DNA from 2 places in the Nonomuraea ferruginea genome. Region 2 is predicted to be linked to the other one. Evidence: riboswitches for the same ligand, from Rfam matches in the RefSeq annotation. Region 2 holds a riboswitch; the other holds the start of a gene.
What was found. A riboswitch is a leader RNA that binds a small molecule or an ion and turns the genes downstream of it on or off. The one in region 2 is predicted to bind S-adenosylmethionine.
Positions count from the first base shown of each region.

Region 1: linked by a shared signal. The riboswitch ahead of ABD999_RS09520 (aminotransferase class V-fold PLP-dependent enzyme) and the one ahead of thrC (threonine synthase) in region 2 are both predicted to bind S-adenosylmethionine.

Region 1 covers NZ_BAABFD010000004.1:142,764-147,170, reverse strand. The annotation lists gene ABD999_RS09530 (cytochrome P450) at 1-571, opposite strand, end outside; gene ABD999_RS09525 (TerC family protein) at 571-1,311, opposite strand; SAM riboswitch class IV at 1,412-1,527, shown strand; gene ABD999_RS09520 (aminotransferase class V-fold PLP-dependent enzyme) at 1,572-2,861, shown strand; gene ABD999_RS09515 (DoxX family protein) at 2,887-3,486, opposite strand; gene ABD999_RS09510 (NADH-quinone oxidoreductase subunit D) at 3,644-4,407, shown strand, end outside.
Region 2 covers NZ_BAABFD010000016.1:27,171-31,577, reverse strand. The annotation lists gene ABD999_RS28080 (cold-shock protein) at 1-110, opposite strand, end outside; gene ABD999_RS28075 (MoaD/ThiS family protein) at 361-636, opposite strand; gene thrC (threonine synthase) at 662-1,894, opposite strand; SAM riboswitch class I at 1,908-2,049, opposite strand; gene ABD999_RS28065 (RNA polymerase sigma factor) at 2,139-2,693, opposite strand; gene ABD999_RS28060 (alpha,alpha-trehalose-phosphate synthase (UDP-forming)) at 2,725-4,149, shown strand; gene ABD999_RS28055 (hypothetical protein) at 4,151-4,407, opposite strand, start outside.

The DNA.
Region 1 (4,407 bases), on a different contig from region 2:
CCGCCGCCCTGACCGCGGTGTGCTGCATCTCCTCGCTCGGGTTGAGCTCGTACATCAGGCAGATGTCCGAGGACCAGGGCCGCAGCAGGTGACGGTCCCGCTCGGGGATGCCCAGCATCTCCGCGATGACCGTCACCGGCAGCGGCTCGGCGACCTCCGCGATCAGATCTCCGCCGCCCTTCTCCACGTACGCGTCCACGAGCCCTTCAGCGATGGCCCGCACGCGCGGCCGCAGCGACTCGACCATGCGCGGGGTGAACGCCTTGGACACCAGGCGGCGCAGCCGGGTGTGCACCGGCGGCTCGACGTCGAGCATGCCGGCGCGGACCACCCGCCAGAACGGCTCCTGGAACTCCGGCTCCGGTGGCCTGCCGAACTCCTCGTCCGTGGCCACGTGCAGATAGGAACGGCCGAGCCTGCGGTCACGCAGCAGCTCGTCCACATCCGCGTGGCGGGCGATCAGCCACTGGTCGGCGGGTTCGAAGTAGCTGACCGGGGCCTCCCGCCTCAGCTCGGCGTAGACGTCGTAGGGATGGGCCACGAAATCCGGATTCCAGGGATCAAAGCGCACTATTGCATAGTAGGAGCTTCCTCCACCTGCTTGTTCTTCCTGCTCCGCACCCGGATGTTGAGCAGCTCGACGACGACCGAGAACGCCATCGCGAAGTAGATGTAGCCCTTCGGGATGTGCTGGTCGAGACCCTCGGCCACGAGCATCACACCGATCAGCACCAGGAACGCCAGCGCCAGCATCTTGATGCTCGGATGCGCGTCGACGAACCGGCTGATCGGCCCGGAGGCGAACAGCATCACCGCCACCGCCACGACCACGGCCGCGATCATCACCCCGAGCTCGTCGACCATGCCCACGGCGGTGATCACCGAGTCGAGCGAGAACACGATGTCGAGCAGCATGATCTGCACGATGACCGACGTGAACGAGACGACGGCCGCCGACTTGCCGTCCTTGCCCGGCCCGTCCATCGTGTGGCTGATCTCGGTGACGCTCTTGGCCAGCAGGAACAGCCCGCCCAGCAGCAGGATGAGATCTCGTCCCGATATCTCGTGACCGAACACCTCGAACAGCGGCGCGGTGAGCCGGACCACCCACGACAGCGCCAGCAGCAGGAGCAGCCGCATCACCAGCGCCGCGGCCAGGCCCAGCACCCGCGCCCGGTCGCGCTGCTCGGGAGGCAGCTTCCCTGCCAGGATGGAGATGAAGATGATGTTGTCGATGCCCAGGACGATCTCCAGGGTCACCAGGGTGAGGAACCCTATCCAGATCTCCGGGTTGGACACCCAGTCAAGCATCGCCGCCTACTTTCGGTGGGGGAACGTACCACCGCCCAACGAGCAGAACTCCGGAGAAGTTCGCGATCCGGATGAATCATCGGTTATAGTCCGGCACGTAGGTCATGAGTGCCAGCGCCAAGCCCCGGCTCGCTGGCCGGCAACCCTCGCGTCCGCGGCGGGGTGCCCCGGGTGAAGACCTGGTCCGCCACGAAGGGTGGCGGGCAAGCGCGGGCTCCGTGGCTGCTCCTGGGGTCCGATGACGCCCGAGGAGGCATGCCGTGTCCACTTTGACGATCTTCGACGCCGCCCGCACCGCTCCCGAGAAGCACCCGGAGCCCTGTCCGGCGCGTGCGATCCCCGCCGTGCTCGGCGCCGACCTGCGGGTCCCGGTCAAGGGCGGCAGGCTCGCCGGGTACGCCAACCTCGACTACGCCGCCAGCGCCCCCTGTCTGGAGCAGGTCAGCGCCGCCGTCGCCGCCGCGCTCCCGGCCTACTCCAGCGTGCACCGCGGCGCCGGGTACGCCTCCCAGCTCACGACCGCGCGCTACGAGCAGGCCCGCCACACCGTACGGGCCTTCGTCGGCGCCCGCACGGACGACGCGGTGGTCTTCACCCGCAACACCACCGACGCCACCAACCTGCTCGCCCGCTGCCTGCCCGAAGGCACCACTGTGGTCGTCTTCGACACCGAGCACCACGCCTCGCTGCTGCCGTGGCAGCGGGTGGTCCGGCTGGCGCCGCCGGCCTTCCCCGGCGAGGCCGTGCGCGCCGCCGACGACACCCTGGCCGGGATCGACGGCCCCAAGCTCCTGGTCGTGACCGCCGCCTCGAACGTCACCGGCGAGCTCTGGCCCGTCGCCGCGCTGGCCCACATCGCGCACCGGCACGGCGCGCGCATCCTGGTGGACGCCGCCCAGCTCGTCCCCCATCGGCCGCTCAACCTGACCGCGCTCGACCTGGACTACGTGGCCTTCTCCGGGCACAAGCTGTACGCGCCGTTCGGGGCTGGGGCGCTGGTCGGCCGCGGTGACTGGCTGGCCGCCGGCGACCCGTACCTGAAGGGCGGCGGCGCGGTGCGCGCCGTCGGCGAGGACGGGGCCGACTGGCACGAAGACCCCGAGCCGCGGCACGAGGCGGGCACCCCGAACGTGCTGGGCGCCATCGCGCTGGCCGCCGCCTGCGACGCGCTCACCGCCACCGGCTGGACCCCGCTCGTCCGCGAGGAGGAGCGGCTGCTCGCCCGGCTGCGTGCCGGCCTCGCCGCCATCGACGGGGTACGGGAACTCTCGCTGTGGGGGCCCGGCCACCCGCGCGTCGGCATCGTGTCCTTCACCGTCGACGGCCACCCGGCGCGCGAGGTCGCCGAGACGCTGTCGGCCGAGCACGGGATCGGGGTGCGGGACGGCAAGTTCTGCGCCCACCCGTTCGTCCGGCACCTGCTCGGCACGCAGGACGGCGGCTGCGCGGACGGCACCGCCTCGGCCGTGCGCGCCTCGATCGGCATCGGCACGACCGAAGAGCATGTCGACCGTCTTCTCGCCGCGCTGCGCGACCTGGCCGGTCGCTGAGCGGCCCGCTCAGCGACCGTAACTCCTACGGCTTGCGTGGGTTGGGCCGGGTCGGCTCGTCGCCGAGCAGGCGGTCGACGTCACGCATGTCGCGGTCGTCCAAGCCGCTCGCGCCGCTCCCCTGCGGGGGCACGTCGCGCTGCGGTTCCTCCATCACCGTGGGCCGGGTGGGCGCGTTGTCGAGCCCGCCCGGCACCGGCTCGTAGGCGGGCTCGGTCGCGGCGGCCCGCCGGGAGCGACGCCTGTGCACCGCGTGGATGATCCCGTCGAGGCCGATGCGCCCGCCGCCCAGCGCGATCAGCAGCAGGCAGGCCGCGCCCAGGGCCGCCACCAGCTCCCAGCCGCCCTCCGTGACGAACACCCCGCCGGCCGCGTGCACGAAGAGCAGCGCCCCGATCATGTCGATCAGCAACAGCGCCGCCGAGATCCGGACCGCCAGCCCCACGATCAGCAGCACCCCGCAGACCACCTCGACGATCGTCGCGAAGGCGGCCGACGCCTGAGGCAGTGGCACGCCCATCTCGGTGAAGCCGGCGCTGATGGCCCCCAGACCCGCTGTCCATTTCTGCAGCCCGTGCGCCACGAAGATGACGCCGATCACCACCCTGGCGATCAGGGCAGCCACATCAAAGATGACCCTCTTCATCGTCTTGTTCCCCCGTTCCAGATAATCCTCCCCCGCCATGGCCTGGTGATGCGCGTGCTTGCCGTACCTTGACCTCGGACGACGGACCCCGGCACACCCGTTCCTTGACCTGGTATCCGGTGAGAGCATGGGCCGTATGACGGAACGCGTGGTGGGAATCGGCGCAGGGGCGAAGGAACTGGCCACCGAGGACATGATCCTCAACATCGGCCCCCAGCACCCCTCGACGCACGGTGTGCTCCGCCTCCGCCTGACGCTCGACGGCGAGCGCATCGCCACCGCCGAGCCGATCGTCGGCTACATGCACCGGGGCGCGGAGAAGCTGTTCGAGGTGCGCGACTACCGGCAGATCATCATGCTGGCCAACCGCCACGACTGGCTGTCGGCGTTCGCCAACGAGCTCGGCGTGGTGCTCGCCGCCGAACGCATGCTCGGCATGGAGCCGCCCGTCCGCGCCGTGTGGGCCCGCACGCTGCTGGCCGAGCTCAACAGGGTGCTCAACCACCTGATGTTCCTCGGCTCCTACCCCCTGGAGATGGGCGCCATGACGCCCATCTTCTACGCCTTCGACGAGCGCGAGCGCATCCAGGCCGTCATGGAGGAGATCTCCGGCGGGCGGATGCACTACATGTTCAACCGCGTCGGCGGCCTGAAGGAGGATCTCCCGTACGGGTGGCTCGACCGGGTGTCACAGACCGTCGCCGAGGTCCGCGCGAAGATCCCCGACATCGAGAACCTCATACTCGACAACGAGATCTTCCTCGCCCGCACCAGAGGCGTCGGCGTGCTCACCCGCGAGCAGATCATGCAGTACGGGGTCAGCGGCCCCATCGCCAGGGCCTCGGGCGTCGACGTCGACCTGCGCCGCGACCAGCCCTACCTCGCCTACCCCGAGCTGCC
Region 2 (4,407 bases):
CCGTCCATCATGATTGCCGAGTAATGGACGAATACATCCTTACCACCGTCTACCGCGATGAAGCCGTAGCCCTTGTCCGCGTTGAACCACTTGACGGTGCCCTGCGCCACTTCCGACTCCTCTTACTGGGCTCAGGGATCTCGCCCATTCGTCCGCGAGACCCACAATCGCCATGACTTATGGGGATATCGTCTGACGATCGCACTCGACCATACCTGTGGCATGGCGGTCGGCAACAGAGTCAATCCGCAAAAGCCTTATTTCACCCCTAGCTGAGTAGTTCAAGGTTGAATTTCCCACAAAAGGGAGAAGGCGCCCACATGGGGCGCCTTCCAGACGATCGCTCCGCCGAGCGGGGGCTCAGCCGCCCGCGACGGCCGGGATGATGGAGATCTGCGTGCCCTCAGGGGCCGGAGTGTCCAGACCCTGGGCGAATCGGACGTCCTCTTCCCCCACATAGACGTTGACAAAACGCCGAATCTTGCCCGATTCATCCAGAATGCGGGCGCCGATCCCCGGGTAGTCGGAATCGAGCTTGGCCAGGACGTCACGGAGAGTCGCGCCCTCCCCACTCACTTCCGCGTTGCCCCCGGTGTACGTGCGCAGGATGGTAGGAATCCGCACAGAAACGCTCATGATATGGTCTCGCCTTTCCTGATTGTCAGACAGTCGCGCGGAACGCGTCGAGGGAGGGCCGGATCACGGCCGTGGGCTGCGCGTCGGCCGCGACGGCGTCGAGCGTCTTGAGCCCGTCGCCGGTGTTGAGCACCACGGTCTCGGCCTCCGGGTCGAGCTGCCCGGTCTCGACGAGCTTCTTCAGCACGCCCACCGTGACGCCGCCCGCCGTCTCGGCGAAGATGCCCTCCGTGGAGGCCAGCAGCTTGATGGCGGCCACGATCTCGGCGTCCGTCACGTCCTCGACGGCGCCGCCCGTGCGCCGGGCGATGTCGAGCACGTAAGGGCCGTCGGCGGGGTTGCCGATGGCCAGCGACTTGGCGATGGTGTCGGGCTTGACCGGCTGGACCACGTCGTGGCCGGCCTTGTAGGCGGCCGACACCGGCGAGCAGCCGAGCGCCTGCGCCCCGAAGACCTTGTAGGGCGTGTCGTCGACCAGCCCGAGCCGGATCAGCTCCTTGAAGCCCTTGTCGATCTTGGTGAGCTGGGAGCCGGACGCGATCGGGATGACGATCTGCTCAGGCAGCCGCCAGCCGAGCTGCTCGGCGATCTCGTACGCGAGCGTCTTGGAGCCCTCGGCGTAGTAGGGCCGCAGGTTGACGTTGACGAACCCCCACTTGTCGCCCATCGGGTCCCCGATCAGCTCCGAGCAGAACCGGTTGACCTCGTCGTAGGTGCCCTCGATGCCGATGAGCCTGCCGCCGAACACCCGGGCCATGGCGATCTTGGCCTGCTCCAGCCCGGCGGGGATGAACACGCACGCGTCCAGGCCCGCCCTGGCGGCGGCCGCCGTCACGGCCCCGGCCAGGTTTCCGGTCGAGGAGCAGGAGAGCGTGTGGAAGCCGAAGTTGCGGGCCGCCTCGACGGCGATGGCCACCACCCGGTCCTTGAAGGAGTGGGTGGGGTTGCCCGAGTCGTCCTTCACGTACAGGGACTTGAGACCGAGCGCCCGGCCCAGGTTGCCCGCCTTGACGAGCGGCGTCCAGCCGGGGTTCATGTTGGGCTTGCTCGCGACGTCGGCGGGCACCGGCAGCAGGGAACGGTAGCGCCAGATGCTGGCCGGGCCCGACTCGATGTCGGACCTCTTGACGTCGCCGAAGTCGTAGGCCGCCTCCAGCGGCCCGAAACACTCGACGCAGGCGAAGTTGGGGCCGAGCGGATAGCGGGCGCCGCACTCGCGGCAGGAGAGAGCAGTGGCGGGACCGAAGTCGAGCGACATGAAGCGAGGCCTTCCCTCATCTTCGTCCGCGGCCACCCTGACCGCGGACCGGAATTGGCACCCTGTCCCGGTCGGCCTCGCCAGGTCGCGAGTCACAAGCCGGGAGGGTTGCCGGGGCTTCGCAGGGCCGGTCCCTCCACCCCTCTGGATGAGCAATGTTCAGTTGTGTGGTGCTGCTGACTCGGACTCTACCCAATCAACCACGTGACATGGACAGTCGTCTCACTCTCCGAGATGAACGATCTCACCGGTAGTCGTCGCCCAGCACACCCTGCACGTACTTGCGCGCCTGGTGGATGCGCGACTTGGCGGTGCCGAGCGGGATCTTGAGCTGCTCGGCCACCTCGCTGTAGTCGAGCTGCACGATGTCGCGCAGCACCAGCGCCTGCGCCAGGTCGGGCTTGTCGGCCTCCAGCGCCTCCATCGCGTCGAGCAGGTCGAGCCGCGAGCCCGCGATCACGCTCACCCGCCGCACGTCGGGCTTCTGCGTCAGCAGCTCGTCGGAGCTCTGCTCCGCCGACCTGCGCTTCAGCGAGCGGTACGTGGTGCGCGCGCAGTTGGCGGTCACGATGTGGAGCCAGGTGCTGAACCTGGCCCGCCCCTCGAACCTGGCGATGTTGCGCGCCACCGCGAGCAGGGTGTCCTGGGCCGCCTCCTCGGCGTCATGGTGATACGGCAGGATACGAGCGCAGTGCCGCAGCACGTCGGGCTCGATCCGTCGCAGGAGCTCGCCGAGTGAGCGATGATCGCCTCTGGCTGCGGCATGGGCGAGTTCCTCGGTGTGCTCATCTAGCGCCATAGCTGGGATCCTATGGTCGGAGGGAGCGTAAATGAACAGCGTCCTGCTCGCCTCGAACAGAGGCCCTGTGTCGTTCACCGTCTCCGACGACGGCGTCCTCACCATGAAACGCGGCGGCGGCGGCCTCGTCTCCGGGCTGTCCGGCGTGGCCAGGGACGAGGGCGTGCTGTGGGTGTGCGCGGCTCTGTCCGACGGCGACCGCAGCGCCGTCCGCCAGGCCCCCGGCGGCCGGCTCGACCACGCCGGCTACGAGACGGGCCCGCTGCGCATGCTCGACATCGCGCCCGCCACCTTCCACCGGGCCTACAACTCCGTGGCCAACTCCACGCTGTGGTTCGTCAACCACCTGCTCTACGACATCCCGAACGCGCCCCACTTCGGCACCCGGTTCCGGCGCGACTGGGAGTCCTACCGCGACTACAACGGCGCGTTCGCGCTCGCGCTGGCGGAGGGAGCCGCTCACGGCGCCCGGGTGATGGTGCAGGACTACCACCTGACCCTGACCCCGGCGATGCTCCGCGCCGAGCGGCCCGACCTGCGCATCGCGCACTTCAGCCACACGCCGTGGGCCCCGCCCGAATACTTCTCGCTGCTGCCCGACGAGGTGGCGCGCGAGGTGCTGGAGGGCGTCCTGGGCGCCGACCACGCCGGGTTCCTCACCCGCCGCTGGGCGGGCGCGTTCATGGACTGCTGCGAGACCGTGCTGGGCGCCGAGGTCGACCAGCGGGCCGCGACGATCACGTACGAGGGCCGCACCACCCGCGTCGGCGTGCACGCGCTGGGCGTCGACGGCAAGGCGCTGTGGACCCGCGCCGCCGAGCCCGACGTCGAGTCGCACATGGCGGCCATCAGGGAGGAGGTCGGCGACCGCAAGCTGATCGTCCGCATCGACCGCACCGAACTGTCGAAGAACATCGTGCGCGGCCTGCTCGCCTACAAGGAGTTCCTCGACGCCCACCCCGAGTGGCACGGCCGCGTCGTCCACCTGGCCTTCGCCTACCCGAGCCGCCATGACCTGCCCGAATACCGCGAATACACCGCGGCGGTGCAGCGCTGCGCGCAGGAGATCGAGGACGAGTACGCGACCGAGGACTGGAACCCCCTGATCCTCAACGTCAACGACGACTACCCGCGCTCCCTGGCCGCCTACCGGCTGGCCGACGTGCTGCTGGTCAACCCGATCCGCGACGGCATGAACCTGGTGGCCAAGGAGGGCCCGATCCTGTCGCCGCGCTGCGCGCTGGTGCTGTCGCGGGAGGCCGGCGCGTGCGCGGAGCTGGGCGCGCACGCGCTGGTGGTCAACCCGTACGACATCAGCGGCACCGCCGCCGCGCTGCACGCGGCGCTGGTGATGCCGGAGGCGGAGCGCGCCCGCCGCAGGGAGCGGCTGGAGGCGGCCGCCACCGCGCTGCCCCCGCACAAGTGGCTGGCCGCCCAGCTCGACGCGCTCGCCTAGATCACTTCCAGTCGGCGTACTTCAGGGTGTCGGCGAGGTTCCCGGTGCTCCACTCGTCGACCACGAGGATCTGCGACTTCGGCAGATACCACTCGCGGGTGGTGAAGCTGACGCTGGTCTTCTTCCCGTTGCCGGTGCGGCAGCGGGTGGTGAACTCGTGGTAGTGGGCCTTGTGCCCGGGGCCGACCTGGCGCAGGCCCTTCTTGTGCGCGCCGACCCGCTCGCCGCGCAGGAGCATGCCGTTCTTCGGGCACTTCT